DNA from 2 places in the Geobacillus sp. GHH01 genome. Region 2 is predicted to be linked to the other one. Evidence: riboswitches for the same ligand, from Rfam matches in the RefSeq annotation. Region 2 holds a riboswitch; the other holds the start of a gene.
The links. Region 2 has a riboswitch for FMN ahead of GHH_RS08895 (ECF transporter S component). Riboswitches for the same ligand answer to the same signal wherever they lie in the genome.
Positions count from the first base shown of each region.

Region 1 (9,570 bases), 590 kb from region 2:
GGCGGTGAGCTGTATACGGCGCTTGCGGCCGGTTTTCCGCCTGAGCGCATCCATTTTCATGGCAACAACAAAAGCCGGGACGAATTGGCGATGGCGCTTGAACACGGCATCGGCTGCATCGTTGCCGACAACTTTTACGAACTCGAGCTGATCGAAGAGCTGGCGGCTTCATCCGGTCGGACGGTGCCGGTTTTGCTCCGCGTGACGCCGGGGGTCGAGGCGCATACGCACGATTACATTTTAACCGGGCAAGAAGATTCAAAGTTCGGCTTTGACTTAAACAACGGTCAGGCGGACGAGGCGTTTCGCCGTGTTATGGCATCGGCCGCGTTTCAGCTGCTCGGCGTTCATTGCCATATCGGCTCGCAAATTTTTGAAACAGCTGGGTTTGTGCTCGCGGCGCAAAAAGTGTTTGCCAAGCTGGCGGAGTGGAACAAGGAGCACGGATTTGTCCCAGCGGTTGTCAATCTTGGCGGCGGCTTTGGCATCCGCTATACGGAGGAAGACGACCCGATTCCGGTGACAGCGTACGTCGACTGCATTGTGGAAGAGGTGAAAAGGCAGGCCGAAGCTTGCCGCTTGCCGTTGCCGGAAATTTGGATCGAGCCGGGGCGGTCGCTCGTGGGTGATGCCGGAACGACGATTTATACGATCGGTTCGCGCAAAGAGGTGCCCAACGTCCGCACCTATATTGCCGTTGACGGCGGCATGAGCGACAACATCCGTCCGGCGCTTTACGGAGCGAAATACGAAGCCGCGCTCGCCAACCGGGTGTTCGGCGAGCCGACGGAAGTCGTATCGATCGCCGGGAAGTGTTGCGAGTCAGGCGACATGCTCATTTGGGACATCGCCCTGCCGGAAGCGAAGCCGGGCGATTATTTGGCCGTTTTTTGCACCGGCGCTTACGGCTATTCCATGGCGAACAATTACAACCGTCTGCCGCGCCCAGCCGTTGTGTTCGTTGAAAACGGCGACGCCCAGCTCGTTGTGAAACGGGAGACATATGAAGATTTGATCCAATATGATTTGCCTTTGAAAACGAAAGTGAAAAAGTGAAGGCCGCCGGTTGGAAAGAGAACGGCCTCCACAAAGAAAAGGCGCCCGCTGCTTTTTTTGGGGCGCCTTCTTTCATTGTTGATTTGAGGAAAATGCTGATTTGATCGCGTTCCAAATTTCTTTCAAGATGTCGATCAGATTTTGAATGAACGTTTTCCCTTCTTCTGACTGCAAAAACGCCGATAGCTGTTCTTTCGCCTTGCTCAGCTGATCATTCACTTGATCCCAATTAATATGGGCATTTTGCATTTTATGGAAAAGGGAAATCAGGTTGTTGATTTCATTCTCGCTCAGCGTAATGCCAAGGTCGTTGGCGATTTTTTCAATAAGGGCGCGCAAATCAGCGTCCGTCTGCGGTGGGTTGTTGGCGATTTCTTGTTTGATTTTCGCCAGCAGGGCGACCGCTTTGTCCGCGCCGATCGAATCGGCGAGCTTCGCCGTCTGCACCATTTCCTCGTTCGCCACTTTTTTGACATCATCAGGGATGGCTTGGTCCGAGGAAATTTCATACGCCTTCATCAGCCCCGTCAGCGCTGCGGTGCCGGAAACCGGGAACGGAGCGGTGATGTAAATATCGGCATCTTTCACCCCTGCGGTGATCAAGGCGTTTGTATACATCTCTTTCGTCACCCATGTGATGTTGTGCGTTTCGACATGAAGCCCCGAGCCAGGCTCTTTTATCGTGATCATCGACGACGAGATGGCGCGCGTGCCGATTTGCGCTTTCGGAATGAGTCCGTCCAAATATTTATGCTCCTCAACGTTTGAGACGGTGATCGTTTGCGCCCCGTCCGGCGCCTTCATTTCGTCGAGCACTTTTTGCTTTTGTTCATTCGTTAAGTTTTCCCCGAGCGTCACAATGACATCGCCCGGCGCGGCATCGGCCGCTGCGATGCCCGGAGATGCCAAGAGCACCGCCCAAAGCAGCGATGAAGCGATCGTTCGTTTCACATAGCTCGCCTCCTGTTTACGAAAATGCATTATCATTATACCGCACGCTCGCCTGCTTGGCTATCGGAAAAACGCGACGCGGTCAGGCGGCGTGCGAATTTGAAAAGACATTTTTTCTTTTGTTTCACTTGGCCATCATGGTATGATAAAAGCAGTTTCGATGTCGAAAAGGAGCTGGATGCTTGTGGCGAAAAAAGGATATATTCTCATGGAAAACGGCGGGAAAATCGAGTTTGAACTGTTCCCAAACGAGGCGCCGGTGACGGTGGCCAATTTTGAGAAGCTCGCAAACGAAGGCTTTTATAACGGGTTGACGTTCCACCGCGTCATCCCTGGATTTGTCAGCCAAGGAGGATGTCCACGCGGCAACGGAACGGGCGATGCCGGCTATACGATCCCGTGCGAGACGGACAACAATCCACACCGACATGTCACCGGCGCGATGTCCATGGCGCACCGCGGCCGCGACACCGGCAGCTGCCAGTTCTTTATCGTCCACGAGCCGCAGCCGCACTTGGATGGGGTGCACACCGTCTTTGGCCAAGTGACATCGGGCATGGACGTCGTGAGGACGATGAAAAACGGCGACGTGATGAAGGAAGTGAAAGTATTTGACGAACCGTAAACAGCGCATGAGCGAGGATGATCGGACTGTTCGAAACAACTGGCGCTTGTTTTTCTTTTTGCTTGCGGCCAGCCTGTTGTGGGGAGCGGCGTATTGGATTTGGGTTGCGGAATGATGATGCAGGGCGTTTCGTGTGGTATAATGAACATAACGATATCGTGATGCATCCTTCGGGGCAGGGTGAAATTCCCGACCGGCGGTGATGGGGCTTTCCGCCCCTCAGCCCGCGAGCCGAAAGGCAGGATCCGGTGCGATTCCGGAGCCGACAGTATAGTCTGGATGGGAGAAGGATGCCAATATGCGCACGGCTGTTTTCGGCCGGTTCAGACCGCGTGGGCAGCGTCTGTCGGCCGACTAGGCATGGTAGTATCTTTTGTTTCCGACCGGCCGGTATAGCCTGCTTGGCGAACATGTGTTTGTTTGCGCATCATTGGTCATTCTCTCATCGATGAGCCCCCGGGGACATCCCGGGGGTTTCATTTTTATTGAAGGAGGGAGTGCGGTGCATAACGATGAACATTATATGCGGCTCGCTCTCGATGTGGCCAAAGCTGGAGTCGGGCAAACGTCTCCCAATCCTGCCGTTGGCGCGGTCGTTGTCAACGGTGGGACGGTTGTTGGGCTTGGCGCCCATTTGAAAGCGGGTGAGCCGCACGCGGAAGTCTATGCGATCCGCATGGCTGGCGAGAAGGCGCGCGGTGCGACGGTGTACGTGACGCTTGAGCCGTGCAGCCATTATGGAAAAACGCCGCCATGTGCCGATTTGCTCATCCAGGCGGGCGTCCGTCGCGTCGTCGTTGCCACGACCGACCCGAATCCGCTTGTCGCGGGAAAAGGGATTGCCAAGCTGCGCCAAGCGGGCATTGACGTTGATGTTGGCGTATTAAAAGACGAAGCGGACGAATTGAATCGGATGTTTTTCCACTATATCGCCGCAAAAACGCCGTTTGTCACGTTGAAGTTCGCATGCAGCCTCGATGGCAAAATCGCGACGGCGACGGGGGAAAGCAAATGGATTACATCAAGCGCGGCGCGTGAGGATGTCCATCGCCTTCGTGCGCAGCATGACGCCATTTTGGTCGGCGTCAACACCGTTTTGACCGACAACCCGAAGCTTACCGTCCGCTTTGGGGAAAAGCGGAAAAATCCGCTCCGCATCATTTTGGATACAAAATTGCGTACACCGCTTGACGCCCATGTCGTCGCTGACAAGGAAGCAGAAACGTGGATCATCACCGGCGGCGTCAGTCGGGAACAAGCGGCGGCGTATGAGCGCCTTGGGGTGCGCGTATTTTCAATGCCGACGGCCCAGATCGATGTCCGCGATGTGCTCCGTCTGCTTGGGGAGCAGGGAGTCATGTCGCTGTTTGTCGAAGGCGGCTCGCGCGTTCATGACAGCTTCCTCCGCGCGGGAGCAGTCAATGAGGTCATCGCCTATATCGCTCCGAAGCTGATCGGCGGCCGCGGGGCGCCGACGCCGGTCGGCGGCCTTGGCTTCGCCCGGCTTGCTGAAGCGGTGGAGCTTGACATCCGCCGCATCGAGACGATCGGCCCGGACATCAAAATCGTCGCCGCGCCGAAACGGAAGGAGGAATCGTTGTGTTCACTGGCATTATTGAAGAGATCGGCACGATCGAACAAATGAAGCAAACCGGCGACGCCATCGTGATGACGATTGGCGCCAAGCGGGTGCTCGAAGATGTGCGGCTTGGCGACAGCATCGCCGTCAACGGCGTCTGCTTGACCGTCACATCGTTCACCGAACGGCAGTTTACGGTCGATGTCATGCCGGAGACGGTGAAAGCGACGGCGCTAAAAACATTAAAGCCGGGATCGAAGGTGAATTTGGAGCGGGCAATGGCGGCTGGGGGACGGTTTGGCGGCCATTTCGTCACCGGGCATGTGGACGGCGTCGGGCGCATCATCCGGCAGTGGCCGAAAGCGAACGCCGTCTACTATGAAATCGAAGTGCCGGCCTCGCTGCGCGCCTATATGATTGAGAAAGGATCGGTCGCTGTCGATGGGACGAGCTTGACGATTTTCGGTCTGAGCGAGCGCACGTTCATCGTTTCACTCATTCCGCATACGCGTGAGGCGACGATTTTAGGCGAAAAGCGGCCGGGCGATCTCGTCAATATCGAGTGCGACATGATCGGCAAGTACGTCGCCGCTTTCCTCGACGCGAAAGCGACGCCGACCTCCAAATTGACGGTCGAATTTTTGGAGCAGCACGGCTATAAATAGTGGAAAAGGGGGGCAAGCTTGATGTTTGACACGATTGAAGCAGCGCTTTCGGCGCTGAAAAACGGAGAAGTGATCATCGTTTGCGATGACGAAGACCGCGAAAATGAAGGCGATTTTGTCGTGCTGGCCGAAAAAGCTACGCCGGATGTCATTAACTTTATGATCACTCATGGCCGCGGGCTCGTCTGCGTGCCGATTACGGAGGAATTGGCGGAGCGGCTCGAGCTTGAGCCGATGGTCACTCATAACACGGACGCGCATGGCACAGCGTTTACGGTGAGTGTCGACTACAAAACGACAACGACGGGAATCAGCGCCTACGAGCGGGCGGCGACGATTCAGGCGCTGCTTGATCCGAATGTGAAAGCGAGCGATTTTAAACGTCCTGGCCACGTTTTTCCGTTGATTGCGAAAAAGGGGGGCGTCTTGCGGCGCGCCGGCCATACGGAAGCGGCGGTCGATTTGGCCCGTTTGTGCGGCGCGAAGCCGGCCGGCGTCATTTGCGAAATCATTAAAGAGGACGGGACGATGGCTCGCGTTCCTGATTTGCGGCAAATCGCCGATCAGTTCGGATTGAAAATGATCACGATCAAAGATTTGATCGCCTATCGGAGTCAGCGGGAAAAGCTCGTGAAACGGGAGGTGGACGTTTGGCTGCCGACCGAATTCGGCGAATTTCGCGCCATCGGCTACACAAACGTGCTCGACGGAAAAGAGCATGTGGCGCTTGTCAAAGGAGAGATCATCCCGGATGAGCCGATCTTGGTGCGCGTCCATTCCGAATGCTTAACTGGCGATGTGTTTGGCTCGTACCGGTGCGACTGCGGTCCGCAGCTGCATGCGGCGCTCAGGCAAATCGAGGCGGAAGGGCGCGGGGTGTTGCTTTACATGCGCCAAGAAGGGCGCGGCATCGGCCTTATGAACAAGTTGCGCGCTTACAAGTTGCAGGAGCAAGGTTATGATACGGTCGAAGCGAACGAAAAACTGGGCTTCCCCGCCGATTTGCGCGATTATGGCATCGGGGCGCAAATTTTGAAAGATCTTGGCGTGACGAAAATGCGCCTGCTCACGAACAACCCGCGCAAAATCGCCGGCTTAAAAGGGCATGGACTCGAAGTCGTTGAACGGGTGCCCATTCAGATGCCAGCGAAAAAGGAAAATGAAAAATATTTGCGCACGAAACATGAAAAATTAGGACATATGCTTCATTTTTAATGATGGGAGGAGCAACGAACATGCGCATCATTGAAGGAAACTTAGTCGGCACCGGATTGAAAATCGGCATCGTCGTCTCTCGTTTTAACGAATTCATCACGGGCAAGCTTTTATCTGGGGCGATCGACGGCTTGACGCGCCATGGCGTGAGCGACAGCGACATCACTGTCGCCTGGGTGCCGGGTGCGTTTGAAATCCCGCTTGTGGCGAAAAAAATGGCGGAATCGAAGCAGTTTGACGCTGTCATTACGCTTGGCGCCGTCATCCGTGGGGCAACGAGCCATTTTGACTACGTCTGCAGCGAGGCGGCCAAAGGCGTCTCCCACGCGGCGCTTGCAAGCGGTGTTCCGGTCATTTTCGGCGTGTTGACGACGGACACCATTGAACAGGCGATCGAGCGGGCCGGCACGAAAGCGGGCAATAAAGGATGGGAAGCGGCGGTGTCGGCGATCGAAATGGCGAACGTCTTGCGGACGCTTGCGTAATTTGCGTAAAAAGGCATGAAATGGTTCACAATATCGGTGAGAATGTTTATAATACGTATAGAGAAAATGACAAAAACTTTTCCATTTCGGAAAAGCGTTTGTCGATAATGAGGGATTTTTATGTTAATCCGTTACCGAAAAAACTATGAGAAAATCGCCATGGGACTGTTGTCGTTTATGCCGACGGAAAAAGACCTGAAACGGCTGCAGCAGACGATGAAACAGTATGAAACAAACAACGATTGGCAGCTGTTTTTATGGAAAGAAGGGGATGACATCGTCGGCATTATCGGCGTCCTGTTGCGCGCTCCTGATGTTGTGGAAATCCAGCACATCAGCGTCAATCCGTCACACCGCCACCAAGGGATTGGAAAACAGATGGTCAAGGCATTGAAAGAGGTGTACCCGGGCCGCCGATTGTGCGCCAACGAGTGGACCGCCTCGTTTTTCGATAAATGCCATGCGTGCAACGAATAACGAAACTAGCGCGGCGCCGCGCTCAGGCGGGCGGCGGAGGGGGAGGGAAGCCAACTCCTTCCGCTTTGGCCCGTTTTTTTTGTTCGCGTGCGGCGATGACGTCCGAGCGGTCGCGGCGCCGGTGTTTATCCACAAGATCAAGGTTGGCTAGGTCGCTGGCTTGCCCCCAAACGAGCTGCCGGCGGGCGCAGGCGGCCTGGCATTGCTCATAAAGGGAACGGTCGCGAATCGGCAGTTCGACGCTTTCGTACGGTTCGCCGCGAGTGATCCGCCCAGCCGTCTCGTCGAGCAAGCGGGCGAGCGCCTCGTCATCGAGGCCGAGCCGCCGGATCATCTCTTGCGCTTCGTCAAGCAGCGCCCGCGCCCGTCGAATGAGGCGCAGCGCTCCCAAGACGTTGCCGCGCCGGTAATGGTAAAAAGCGACCGCCATTTGAATGAGCACAAGCCAACCTTTGTTTCGACCGTCTTGTTTCCAATGTTCCTCCAAAATTTCGTGGCATTCAAAATAATCGCGGTCGCTATGGAAATGGACCAAATACTCGATATACGCTTTTGGATACATCGGCCATCGTTCCTTTCAAAAGTGGGCCGCGCCATGTGAAGGCGGACGGCTCTTCTTCGATTATACAGCTTCGGCGGCCTGCGGCGCAAAAAAGAGACTGTTTTCCGTTCGCTTCGCCGCTTCGTTATGATACAATAAATGTACTGCAGCTGGAGACGAGCCTACCGGGCGGTGGTTCTGGAAAAAATGGTGGGATGGATGTGCAATTGCCGTACAACGTCAAAATCGAAGCGTTTGAAGGGCCGCTTGATCTGCTTTTGCATTTGATCAACCGCTATGAAATTGATATTTACGATATTCCGGTCGCGCAAATTACGGAGCAGTATATGGCGTACATTCACGCCATGCAGGAGCTTGAGTTGGATATCGCCAGCGAATATTTAGTGATGGCGGCCACCTTGCTTGCGATCAAAAGCAAAATGCTGTTGCCGCCCTCCAATGAGGAAGCTGTCGACGGCGACATCGAGTGGGGCGATGACGGGGACCCGCGCGAGGAGCTGACGCAGCGGCTGCTTGAATATAAAAAGTTTAAAGAGGCGGCGCGCGAACTGAAGCGGCGCGAAGAGGAGCGGGCGCTTTTGTTTACAAAGCCGCCGAGCGACTTAAGCGCATACGCGGATGAGAAAAAGGCGGCGCCGCTGGATGTGAACGTATACGATATGCTTGGCGCCTTGTCGAAGCTGTTGCGCCGCAAAAAACTGCAAAAACCGATGCGGGCGAAAATCTCCCGCCAAGATATTTCCGTCGAACAGCGCATGGCGGAAATTTTGCATGAACTAAAGCAGGCGAACGGGCGGAAAAACTTTTACGAGCTGTTTCCGTCCTACGATCGTTCGTATATCGTCGTGACGTTTTTGGCGATTTTAGAGTTGATGAAGCAAGACGAAATCATCGTTGAGCAAGAACGGAATTTCAGCGATTTGTTTCTTGCGGTGAAACCAGCCGGTTGAGGCGGTGCGGTTTGGCCGCGGCGGTTCGCTGCGGCGGGCCGCTTTTCTTTTGTTGTTTGTTTGCCCATGCCATGATAAGGCGGAGAGTTGACTCACATTGGGGTGAGAAGACTTGGGAAACGACGAAAACAGGAGGAAAGGAGGAGGGGCGCCAACGAGTTTGGCGTGGCAGAAGGGCGATGGAACAAAACGAAAGAGAAAAAAAGGGAGCCGGCGCGCTCAAGCCGGCGAAGGCGATTGTCGAAGCGCTGTTGTTTGCTGCCGGTGACGAAGGGCTGTCGCTTTCACAAATTGCCGCTGTGTTGGAAGTCAGCGAGCTAGAGGCGAAAGCGGTGATCGAGGAGCTTCAACAAGACTGCCGACGGGAAGAGCGCGGCATCCAGCTTGTCGAACTTGGCGGCGTGTTTTTGTTGGCGACAAAAAAAGAACACGCCCCCTATTTAAAGAAGTTGGTCGAAGCGCCGGGAGCATCGCCGCTGTCGCAGGCGGCGCTTGAGACGCTCGCCATTATCGCATACCGCCAACCGATTACACGCGCGGAGATTGAGGAAATTCGCGGCGTAAAAAGCGACAAGCCATTGCAGACGCTGATGGCACGGGCGCTCATTAAAGAGGTTGGACGAGCCGAAGGAACCGGGCGGCCGATTTTGTACGGGACAACCCCGGAATTTCTCGATTATTTCGGGCTAAAAACGCTCGAGGAGCTGCCGCCGCTGCCGGAATGGGCGGACGATGGCGAATCCGAGCGGGAAGCGGATTTATTTTTCGAAAAATTAGCAGAAAATTTGAGCGATGGGCAGCCGGAATATGGTAAACTAAAGAAAAATGGCTGATCGGGGAAGGAGAGCGCTCATGAACGTTTGCCGCCTGTACGGTGAAGAGCTGCAAAAGTCGCAATCGAACACGTTTGAAGACTATTTCAACCGCTCGGAAGTCACGTACCGCGACGGGGGCGAAGAGCGGACGCTGTCTGTGTTGTATTTGCGCCATTTTGAGGCGGCGCTA
Region 1 is NC_020210.1:2,382,683-2,392,252, reverse strand. It holds gene lysA (diaminopimelate decarboxylase) at 1-1,056, shown strand, start outside; gene GHH_RS11740 (DUF1002 domain-containing protein) at 1,129-2,007, opposite strand; gene GHH_RS11735 (peptidylprolyl isomerase) at 2,192-2,632, shown strand; gene GHH_RS19655 (hypothetical protein) at 2,619-2,747, shown strand; FMN riboswitch at 2,795-2,927, shown strand; gene ribD (bifunctional diaminohydroxyphosphoribosylaminopyrimidine deaminase/5-amino-6-(5-phosphoribosylamino)uracil reductase RibD) at 3,135-4,277, shown strand; gene ribE (riboflavin synthase) at 4,232-4,876, shown strand; gene GHH_RS11720 (bifunctional 3,4-dihydroxy-2-butanone-4-phosphate synthase/GTP cyclohydrolase II) at 4,898-6,091, shown strand; gene ribE (6,7-dimethyl-8-ribityllumazine synthase) at 6,112-6,576, shown strand; gene GHH_RS11710 (GNAT family N-acetyltransferase) at 6,697-7,053, shown strand; gene GHH_RS11705 (DUF309 domain-containing protein) at 7,076-7,615, opposite strand; gene GHH_RS11700 (segregation/condensation protein A) at 7,810-8,565, shown strand; gene scpB (SMC-Scp complex subunit ScpB) at 8,745-9,398, shown strand; gene GHH_RS11690 (hypothetical protein) at 9,418-9,570, shown strand, end outside.
Region 1: linked by a shared signal. The riboswitch ahead of ribD (bifunctional diaminohydroxyphosphoribosylaminopyrimidine deaminase/5-amino-6-(5-phosphoribosylamino)uracil reductase RibD) and the one ahead of GHH_RS08895 (ECF transporter S component) in region 2 are both predicted to bind FMN.

Region 2 (9,570 bases):
GCGCTTGAGGTCGCCCCAGCGCTTGTGGGGCTTGTGATCGTGATGGCCCTGTATCAACGCTTCCGGCTGACAACGATGTCGTATGTCATCATCGCCATGCTGGCGGTCCTCATGTTGATCGGCGGCCATTATATTTACTCCAAAGTTCCTTTTTTTAACTGGATCAAAGATGCGTTCCATTTCGAACGCAACCATTACGACCGGTTTGGCCATTTCCTCAAAGGGACGTTCGCCATCGTCCTAAGGGAGATTGCGCTGCGGAAAACGCCGCTGTCGCGCGGCCCTTGGCTTTTCACGATCGTCACAAGCATGTCGCTCGCCATCGCCGCCCTGTATGAAATCATCGAATGGCTCGTCTCCATCATCTCCAAAGGAGGAAAGGCATCGAAAGACTTTTTGGGCACACAAGGCGATATTTGGGACACCCAATGGGATATGGTATGCACATTGATTGGGACACTGATTGCCCTATGGCTGCTCTCAAGGTGGCACGACCGGCAACTTGCGCGGTTGGATCAGCCCCATAGCTAGGCTCGTAAAACAGCGGCTTCTCTTTTCAAGAGAAGCCGCTGTTTTCAATTCACCTTATACAAATAAATCGTCCACGCCGACTCATCGGACGTGAATACACGGTCCAACACGAGTCCATTTTCCGCCGCATTGTCAATCGGAACCGCCGAGAAAATATAGCGGCCGCCCATTTTTTTCAACTGTTCTGTATTCAGCTGCAAGTTCTTCAGCCGTTTTTTCGACTGTTTTGTAAACATATACCGTTTTCCAAGTTCTGCTGTAAAAATATAGCAACGCCCGCCCCATTCGTCAAAATATGTGCGGATCGTTTTGCTTTTTTCCAGTTCACGTTCAATGATTTTGCGGAACTCGTATTTGTATGACAGCGGATAAAAGTTGTTGTACGTATCGAGCGTGTAAAACCCGTTGTATTGGGCGATGGCGGGGTGAATGCCGATGCTGACGACGCGGTAGTCGGACACCGGGAGCCCGATGTATTGCTTGATTTCTTGGAACTGTTTTTCCGCGTAAAATTGCTTCACCGTCGGCTCGTAGCGGAAGACGATTTCTTCGTTAATCAAAAACACCAAGATCACTTGGGCCGCTAGCAGCCGCTTCGCCCACTTTTCTCCTTTTTCGCTGTATTGCCATACGATTTTCAGCGCCAGCGCAAACTGCACATAAATGACAAGCGGGCGCAAAAAATGAAAGCGGGCAAAGTTAAACGTGTCCAAAAAATGAAACCGCTCGGTAAGCGGCAGCCACCCTTTATAAAACCAAAATGCATACCACGCCGACAGGGCGAAATTCAGTCCGAATAGGAAAAGAAATAACCGTTCTTGCTTCCATCGTTTTTTCATGAAAACAAGATACAAGGCCATCAACCAGGCCGGCAAAATAAAAAAGGTATGCTCGGTCATGACGTGATGGTGGCCGAGGATAAAGTTTTTCCACGTCAAGCGGACGCAATGCCAAAACGACAACCGGGCATGGAAGTACTCATCCCGGCTTGTCGGCTCGTCTTCCCATAAAAACGAGTACACAAGCCGGTACTCGACAAGCAAATACAACAGCGTCATGTAAGCGATGGAAGTCAAAAAGCGGATGTTCCACCCCTTCCCGCGCAGCACATCCAAAAGCCAAAGAGTGCCCATGGCGGCAAGAAAGAAAAAGAACCCGAGCACAAAGCTGGAATAAAACGGGAGAAGCGTGAGCGCGACGTAATGTTTCCACTCCCCCTCGCCTTTCCGGATGCTCAAAAACGCCCAGAGCGCAAGCGGCATGCCGAGCGTGCTTAACATCCCCGACGGCCAAAACAGCGTCAGCGCAAATGCGAGCGCCACGCCGATGCGAACAGCCATCCAACGCGGCTCGGGCAGGAAATGCGTTTTCAACAACAAATACATGCCCAAAAATGCCACCACCCTTGTGATCGTTTGGCTGAGCGCATAAGCAGTCATCGTGGGAAATAACGCGTGCAGCCAGACGATGCCGGTCAACTCCGAACCGAGGGCATTTCTTGACAACTTGCCGTTGGCGATTTGCGGAATCTTCGCGTCAAGCGGCCCGGTGATTTTTCCGCTTTCGGAGAGCACCTTATACCAAGCGATATTGGAATCCAAATTATCGTGGACGCGAATATGGGCGTTCTCGCCAAGGAGAAAGAGCGGGGACACGTAAAGGGCGATGAGGCAAAGTGCCAAAAGGAAGAGCCATCGTTCTCTTTGTTCGGCCATCGGCATCACGCTCCCGCCATAGCTGTTCTTGGCCATGAAATCCCTATTGAATACGATGTGCAATAAGAAGAAAATTATTCCATTCTTACATGACTGTCCTCAATATTGTGATGCATTAAAACCATAGCCAAGTTGCACACGCTTTATTTTCCCCTTATCATGGTATACATAAACGAATACATAGAAAGGGGAGCACACCATGCCGAAACAACTCCCTCCCGGCCAATTCGAAACGGAAAAATGGCCGATTTTGCATGAAGGAGATGTGTACCAATTCGATGAAGCGACGTGGAATTTCCGATTGTTCGGCGATGTGAAAGAGGAAGTGTCGCTTTCGTATCAAGAAGTGATGCAGCTGCCGAAGACGGTTTCAACCATCGATATGCATTGTGTCACAACATGGTCAAAATTCGACACGACGTTTGAAGGCATCGCCTTCCGCGAGTTTTTGCGCTTTGTGGAGCTAGATCCTGATGTGAAATACGTGAAAATTTACGGATATTTAAACGGCGACCGGTTCGGTTATTCGGCGAACTTGCCGCTTGAGGCGCTCATGGGCGACGATGCCTTGTTTGTCTATCGATGGAAAGACAAGCATCACGACTGGCAGGACATCTCGCCGAAGCACGGCTATCCGCTCCGGTTCATCCCGCCAGCGACGTTTTACTTATGGAAAGGGGCGAAATGGGCGTCGGGCATCCGCTTTATGAAGGAAGATGAGCCGGGCTATTGGGAGGAGCGCGGTTATTCGATGACCGCCAATCCGTTTAAAGAGGAGCGGTTTGCCGAGTGGGTGCCGCGGATTCGCTTTTGACAAACGCAAAAAAGCGAGGGAAAAACCCTCGCTTTTTGTTCATCAAGCGGCTTGGCGGGATGCCGCTTGTTTCTCAAGCCAAGCACGAAGGCGCCAAAAGAGAAGCTGAAATACGATGGCCGCCATCGCTCCTTTGACGGCGTTAAACGGCAAAATCGCCGATACCACCAACGCCTTCGCTTCCGGCGCGCTCATCTGCGGAGCGCCGAGGAAAAGCGTGTACGCCGGCAGAAAGACGTAGTAGTTGAGCACGCTCATGACGAGCGCCATCGTCACTGTTCCCGCCGCCAACCCCAGCAGCAAGCCTTTTTTCGATGCGGCTTTCCCATAAATATAGGAAACCGGCAAAATAAACGCCGCCCCAGCGGTAAAGTTGGCGATTTGGCCGATCGGAACGCCGGTCGCACTGCCGACAAAAACGTAGTTCAACACGTTTTTCAAGAGTTCGACCGCCACGCCGGCGAGCGGGCCGTACAACAGCGCGGCGACAAGCGCCGGGATGTCGCTGAAGTCGACAAGCAAAAAGTTCGGAAACGGCGGCAGCGGAAAGTTGAGCATCATGAGCACATGCGCCATGGCGCCCAACACTCCGATGCCGACAAAGGCGCGGATGGAAATGCGTTTCATGCTTGTTCTCCTCCCCTTCTCGTGATTCATCCTCACAAGAAGAAGGCTGCCGCCGCGAGCGCCAACAAAAACTCCCTTAAACCGAACGAGGCTTAAGGGAGAAAAAGGGTGTGCGCAACTAGACGTTCGCATGCGCCAAAACGAACGCCGGCAAACCTTCATCTTCTCCCATCCAGACTATACTGTCGGCTCCGGACTCGCACCGGATCCTGCCTTGCGGCTCGCGGGCTGAGAGGCCAAGCGCCTCATCACCGCCGGTCGGGAATTTCACCCTACCCCGAAGATGAATCGCTTATACATTTTTATTATTCCGATGAATTTAGTATACAATACCTCTTTTCGTTTGTCTATCATTTTTTCCCATATGTTTTATGTTTGGCGCCTACTCCGCCAACTTGTCAATTCTCCTTTGGAAGCATATCCCCCGGCTCGAGCACCGGCGGATGGACGTCCACCGTATCGGCGTATTTCAGCCCGGTTCCGGTATTTAATACGACGACCGTCTCCCCGTCGCGAATCCAACCGCTCTCGCGCAACGTTCGTGCCGCCGCAAACGCCGCCGCTCCTTCCGGGCAAATGAACGCCCCTTCGAGTTCGGCTGCCGTCCGCTGTTCAGCCAAAATCGCTTCATCGCCAATGGCAACCGCGCAACCGTCCGTCTCATACACCGCCTCAAGAACAAGAAAGTCGCCAAGCGCTTTCGGCACATTGATGCCAAACGCCACTGTATGGGCGTTCGGCCAAAACTCCGATTCACGTTTTTTCTCCTTCCACGCCTTGACGATCGGCGCGCAATGCTCGGCCTGCACAGCGACAAGCCGCGGCATGCGGCCGTCCACCCAGCCGAGCGCCTGCAGTTCTTTGATCGCCTTGTAAATGCCGATCAACCCGACGCCGCCGCCGGTCGGATACAAAATGACATCCGGGAGCTGCCACGAGAACTGTTCGGCGATCTCCAGTCCCATCGTTTTCTTCCCTTCAATCCGGTACGGTTCTTTCAACGTCGACGCATCGTACCATCCGTATTCGCGGATCGCTTTGGCGACGATTTGCCCGGCATCGCTAATGAGGCCGTTGACTAAATACAGTTCCGCCCCAGCGATGGCGCATTCCTTTCGCGTCAGTTCCGGTGCATCAACCGGCATGACGACTGTCGCCTGAATGCCCGCCCGCGCCGCGTATAGCGACCATGCCGCGCCGGCGTTGCCGTTTGTCGGCATGGCGAGTCGTTTGACGCCCAATTCCTTTGCTTTCGAAATCCCAACCGCCGCGCCGCGGGCTTTAAACGTCCCGGTCGGAATGACGCCTTCGTCTTTCATATAGAGTGAGTCAATGCCGATATTCCGGCCAAGGCGCGGCATTCGCACAAGCGGAGTCATTCCTTCCCCTAAAGAGACAATATGTTCAGGATGTTTCACCGGCAATAGCTCATGATACCGCCATAAACTCGGTTCTCGCTCCGCAAGTGCCTCCCGCTTCACTTCTTGGCGCATCAACTCCAAATCGTACGCGACCAGAAGCGGCGAACCGCATTCGCAAAGTTGATGGATTTGGTCGACATCGTATGTACGTTCACACTTCGGACAATACAGATGAGACACGTAGCTGAATGACATGGTTTGGCTTCTCCTTTCCATTTGTTTCATCCGCACGAGGCAGGAAGCACCTACTTTCGCGTTTTGGACGAGGCACTGGCCTTTTCATTATACCATAACCGTCCTCTGCCACCGGCGCCTGTAATGGCAGCGTCCGTACGCCAACTTTGGGGCATCATAGCGCCAAGTAGGAAATGGTCCCCCCTCTTTTTTACCGTTTGAAGCCGCATATGGTAAAATAAAACGGAAACCGCCTCTTTTTTCTCACTGCATCGGCGGAATGATTCGTTGATCCAGAAAAACTTATACATAAGGAGATGAACCAATGAAACAGGAACTCATCGAACGCTTCATCTGCTACGCGAAAGTCAACACTCAATCCGACCCAAACAGCCATACGTGCCCATCGACTTCGGGACAGTGGGAGCTGGCGAGAATGCTCGTCGAAGAGCTGAAGTCGATCGGCATGGAAGATGTGACGATCGATGACAACGGCTACGTGATGGCGACGTTGCCGGCCAATACGGACAAAAACGTGCCAGTGATTGGCTTTTTGGCTCATATGGACACCGCTCCGGAGTTTACGGGAGCCAACGTCAACCCGCAAATCATCGAACAGTACGACGGCGGGGACATCGTGTTAAACAAAGAACAAGGCATCATCTTGTCGCCAAACGATTTCCCGGAGCTCGCTCACTACCAAGGGCATACGCTCATCACGACCGATGGGACGACGCTGCTTGGCGCCGATGATAAAGCCGGAATCGCCGAAATTATGACCGCGATGAACTATCTCATTCAACACCCGGAAATCAAGCACGGCAAAGTGCGCGTCGCCTTTACGCCGGATGAGGAAATTGGCCGCGGGCCGCATAAATTTGACGTTGCCAAATTCGGCGCCCAATTTGCCTACACGGTCGACGGCGGGCCGCTGGGCGAATTGGAGTATGAAAGCTTTAACGCTGCCGAAGCGAAAATCACGATCAAAGGAAAAAACGTCCATCCGGGCACAGCGAAAGGAAAAATGATCAACTCGATCAAAATCGCCATGGAGTTCGAGCAGCAGTTGCCAGCCGATGAGGCGCCTGAGCATACGGAAGGATATGAAGGGTTTTACCATTTGCTTTCGTTCCAAGGCAGTGTAGAGGAAACGAAGCTTCACTACATCATCCGCGACTTTGACCGCGAACAGTTCGAGGCTCGCAAAGCGAAAATGAAAGAGATCGCGGCTTCGCTTGCGCAAAAATATGGAAACGACCGAATCACGCTCGAAATCAACGATCAATACTACAACATGCGCGAAAAAATCGAGCCGGTGCGCCACATTGTTGACATCGCCCACGAAGCGATGACGAACTTGGGCATTGAACCAAAGGTGAAACCGATCCGCGGCGGTACAGACGGGTCGCAGCTCTCCTACATGGGGCTGCCGACGCCGAACCTTTTCGCCGGCGGCGAAAACTTCCACGGCCGCTACGAATACATTTCCGCCGACAATATGGTGAAAGCGGCCGAAGTGATCGTGGAGATCATCAAGCTGTTCGAGCAAAAAACTTCCTAAAGCCAAAAGGGAGCCGATGGTTTTCGGCATCCCTTTTTCGCTTCTAAAAACATCATAATTGTTCCGCCTATTGCAGTTTTGTGATCCGCCCTTCGATTTGTGCCGAAAACGGCTGTGACAACTGGCGGATGTAAGTGACAAGTGCATCCAAATCGACCGGGCCGACCTCGCGGTTTGTCCCATGCGTCAACACCGTGAACCCATCGCCGCCGTCGGCGAGAAAGCTGTTGACCGTCACCGTGTACTCGGCGTCCGGTTTTAGCGGTGTCCCATCAGGAAGCTGAATGTCAATGACTTTTTCTCCGACCGGCCTGCTGGCGCTCCATGTATAGCGGAGGCCGGAGATTTGCAGCATGCGCGTTTGGGTTGGCTGCCATTGTTGATTCAAAAGCTGGCGGATTTGCGCGCCGGTGAGCGTCATTTTCACGAGCTGGTTGTTGAACGGCTGAACGTTGTACAATTCGCCCCACGTCACTTCGCCTTGTTCAATATCGGCGCGAATGCCGCCCGGGTTCATAAAGGCAAAATCGGTTTTCATCGCCGCCCGCTGGGCATCGGCGATCAAATTGCCCAAGGCGGACTCGCCGCTTTCGTTTTGTTCATCGGTGATCGTTTCGACTGCTGTGCCGACGACTTGATTGACAAGCGGCGCCACTTTCGCTTCATATTTTTCGACGAGGGCACGGATTTCCGGGTCCGGAGTGATGCCGTCATGATAGGTCGTCACGATCTCCGCTTTTTTGGCGACGACGTCTTTCGTGCGCGGGTCGATTTTCAAATCGACATCAGAAAACGCCGTGCCGTACGAATACGACTGAACGAGCAGCTTGCCGTCCACAACCGCATTTAAATAGGCATGGTTATGACCGGCGAAAATCACATCGACTTCATCATCGACATTTTTGGCGATATCGACAATTTCCCCGCTTGCGTTTGTCCCATCCGGATTGGATACGCCTGGGTTATGGGCGAGAACGACGATCGTTTGCACTCCTTTTTTCTTCAGTTCCCGGACCGCTTTGTTAATCGCTGTTGCTTCATCGATGAACTTGACTCCCGCGACGCCGCTTGGCGTCACAATCGTTGGTGTTTCCGTGAGCGTGACGCCGATCAATCCGATCGGCATGCCGTTGACCCGCTTAATCACATATGGCGGGAGAATCGGCTTTCCTGTTTGCGCATCAACGACGTTGGCGCTCACGTACGGAAAATCCGCTCCAGCAAAGTCACCGGTCGCCGGGTGGTAGCCGCCATGGATCAAGCGGAGCATTTCCGCTACTCCTTCATCAAACTCATGGTTGCCAAGGGTGCCGACGTCAAAGCCGAGCTTATTGAGCACTTCGATCGTCGGCTCGTCCTGCAGCAACGCCGATACCGGCGGGCTGGCGCCAACCGCATCGCCGGCATGGACGAGCAGCGTATTTTTGTTTTCCGCCTCCCGCTGTTTCAAATAAGCGGCCAAATAATCAGCCCGTCCGACTTCCCGCCCGCCGACTTTTCTCGTCACATTCAACTGACCGTGGAAGTCGTTAATGCCTAACAGCTGCACCTCAATATAACGGTGCGAGGAAGCAGGCGGCTTCCCCTTGCTTTTCCCGTTCCCTGCCGCCCCAACTGGAACTGCGGCCAGCACCGCTGCAGCAGCCAATGCGGATAGCACCCGTCTTCCCCATCGTTTGGAATTCTTCATTCCCGGTTCCCCTTTCTCTCGCCTTCTCGTTCACTCCCATTATATCCTTGCGAGTCCATACAATGATAGAGAAGAAAGGATGATTTTTCGTAAATATTTTGTAAATTCACAACTGACTGTTGAGAACAACAGAAACAAAAAAAGACCGCCCGATAGAGTCTGTTGATCGGACAGTCTTTCCCTTTTAGCTCGGTGGACAGCCAGCGTCATTCGGCGCTATGCCACGCGAAACGGCCATGAACGTCAAGCCCTTCTCCTTGTTAGATCGTCTCCTTCCCGCGCACGCCGTTGATCGAATAGCTCGCTGTAATGGCGGCATTTAACGAATGGGAAACGGAACAATATTTTTCTTTTGACAACCGAATGGCGCGGACGACCTTGTCTTCCGGCAAATCGCCTTCGAGCGCGTAATGAATATGAATCTCTGTAAACCGCTTTGGGTGGTCATCGGCGCGCGTTCCTTCGACTTCCATCGAAAACGCGCGGACATCAAGCCGCATTTTCCGCAAGATCAAAACGATGTCAATGCCGGTGCAGCCGGCTAAGGCGTGAAGCAAAAGCTCCATCGGCCGAGCGCCTGAATCGTTGCCGCCGACGTCTTTGGCCGCGTCGATCGGAATGGTGACACCGGAAGCGCTTTGGCCGCTGAATGACATGTTTCCGTTCCATACAACCGTCGTTTTCATCATGGTCGCTCCTTTCTCATCGGTCCGGGGTCGGACGGACGTTCCGACAGCCCGTTTCTTCTTTTCAGTTTAGCGGCTATGTCCTTGAAATGCAAAATTCCTGTCTACCGTTTTCGCTCATGCATGTTAAAATAGAAACATGCACAAACTTGTTGAGTAAAGGGTGTTTGATTCGATGACCGCACTCATTTTGCTTCTTGCTTATCTTCTCGGCTCGATTCCGTTTGGCCTTCTTGTCGGGAAAATCGGCTACGGGATCGACATCCGCGAACATGGAAGCGGCAATCTTGGGGGAACAAACACGTTCCGCGTGCTTGGGGCGAAAGCGGGAACGATCGTCATTGTCGGCGA
Region 2 is NC_020210.1:1,795,185-1,804,754, forward strand. It holds gene GHH_RS08880 (DUF2238 domain-containing protein) at 1-531, shown strand, start outside; gene GHH_RS08885 (DUF6044 family protein) at 576-2,246, opposite strand; gene GHH_RS08890 (sulfite oxidase-like oxidoreductase) at 2,446-3,060, shown strand; gene GHH_RS08895 (ECF transporter S component) at 3,103-3,717, opposite strand; FMN riboswitch at 3,844-3,976, opposite strand; gene GHH_RS08900 (threonine synthase) at 4,086-5,303, opposite strand; gene pepT (peptidase T) at 5,608-6,843, shown strand; gene GHH_RS08915 (bifunctional UDP-sugar hydrolase/5'-nucleotidase) at 6,911-8,533, opposite strand; gene GHH_RS08920 (OsmC family protein) at 8,794-9,219, opposite strand; gene plsY (glycerol-3-phosphate 1-O-acyltransferase PlsY) at 9,395-9,570, shown strand, end outside.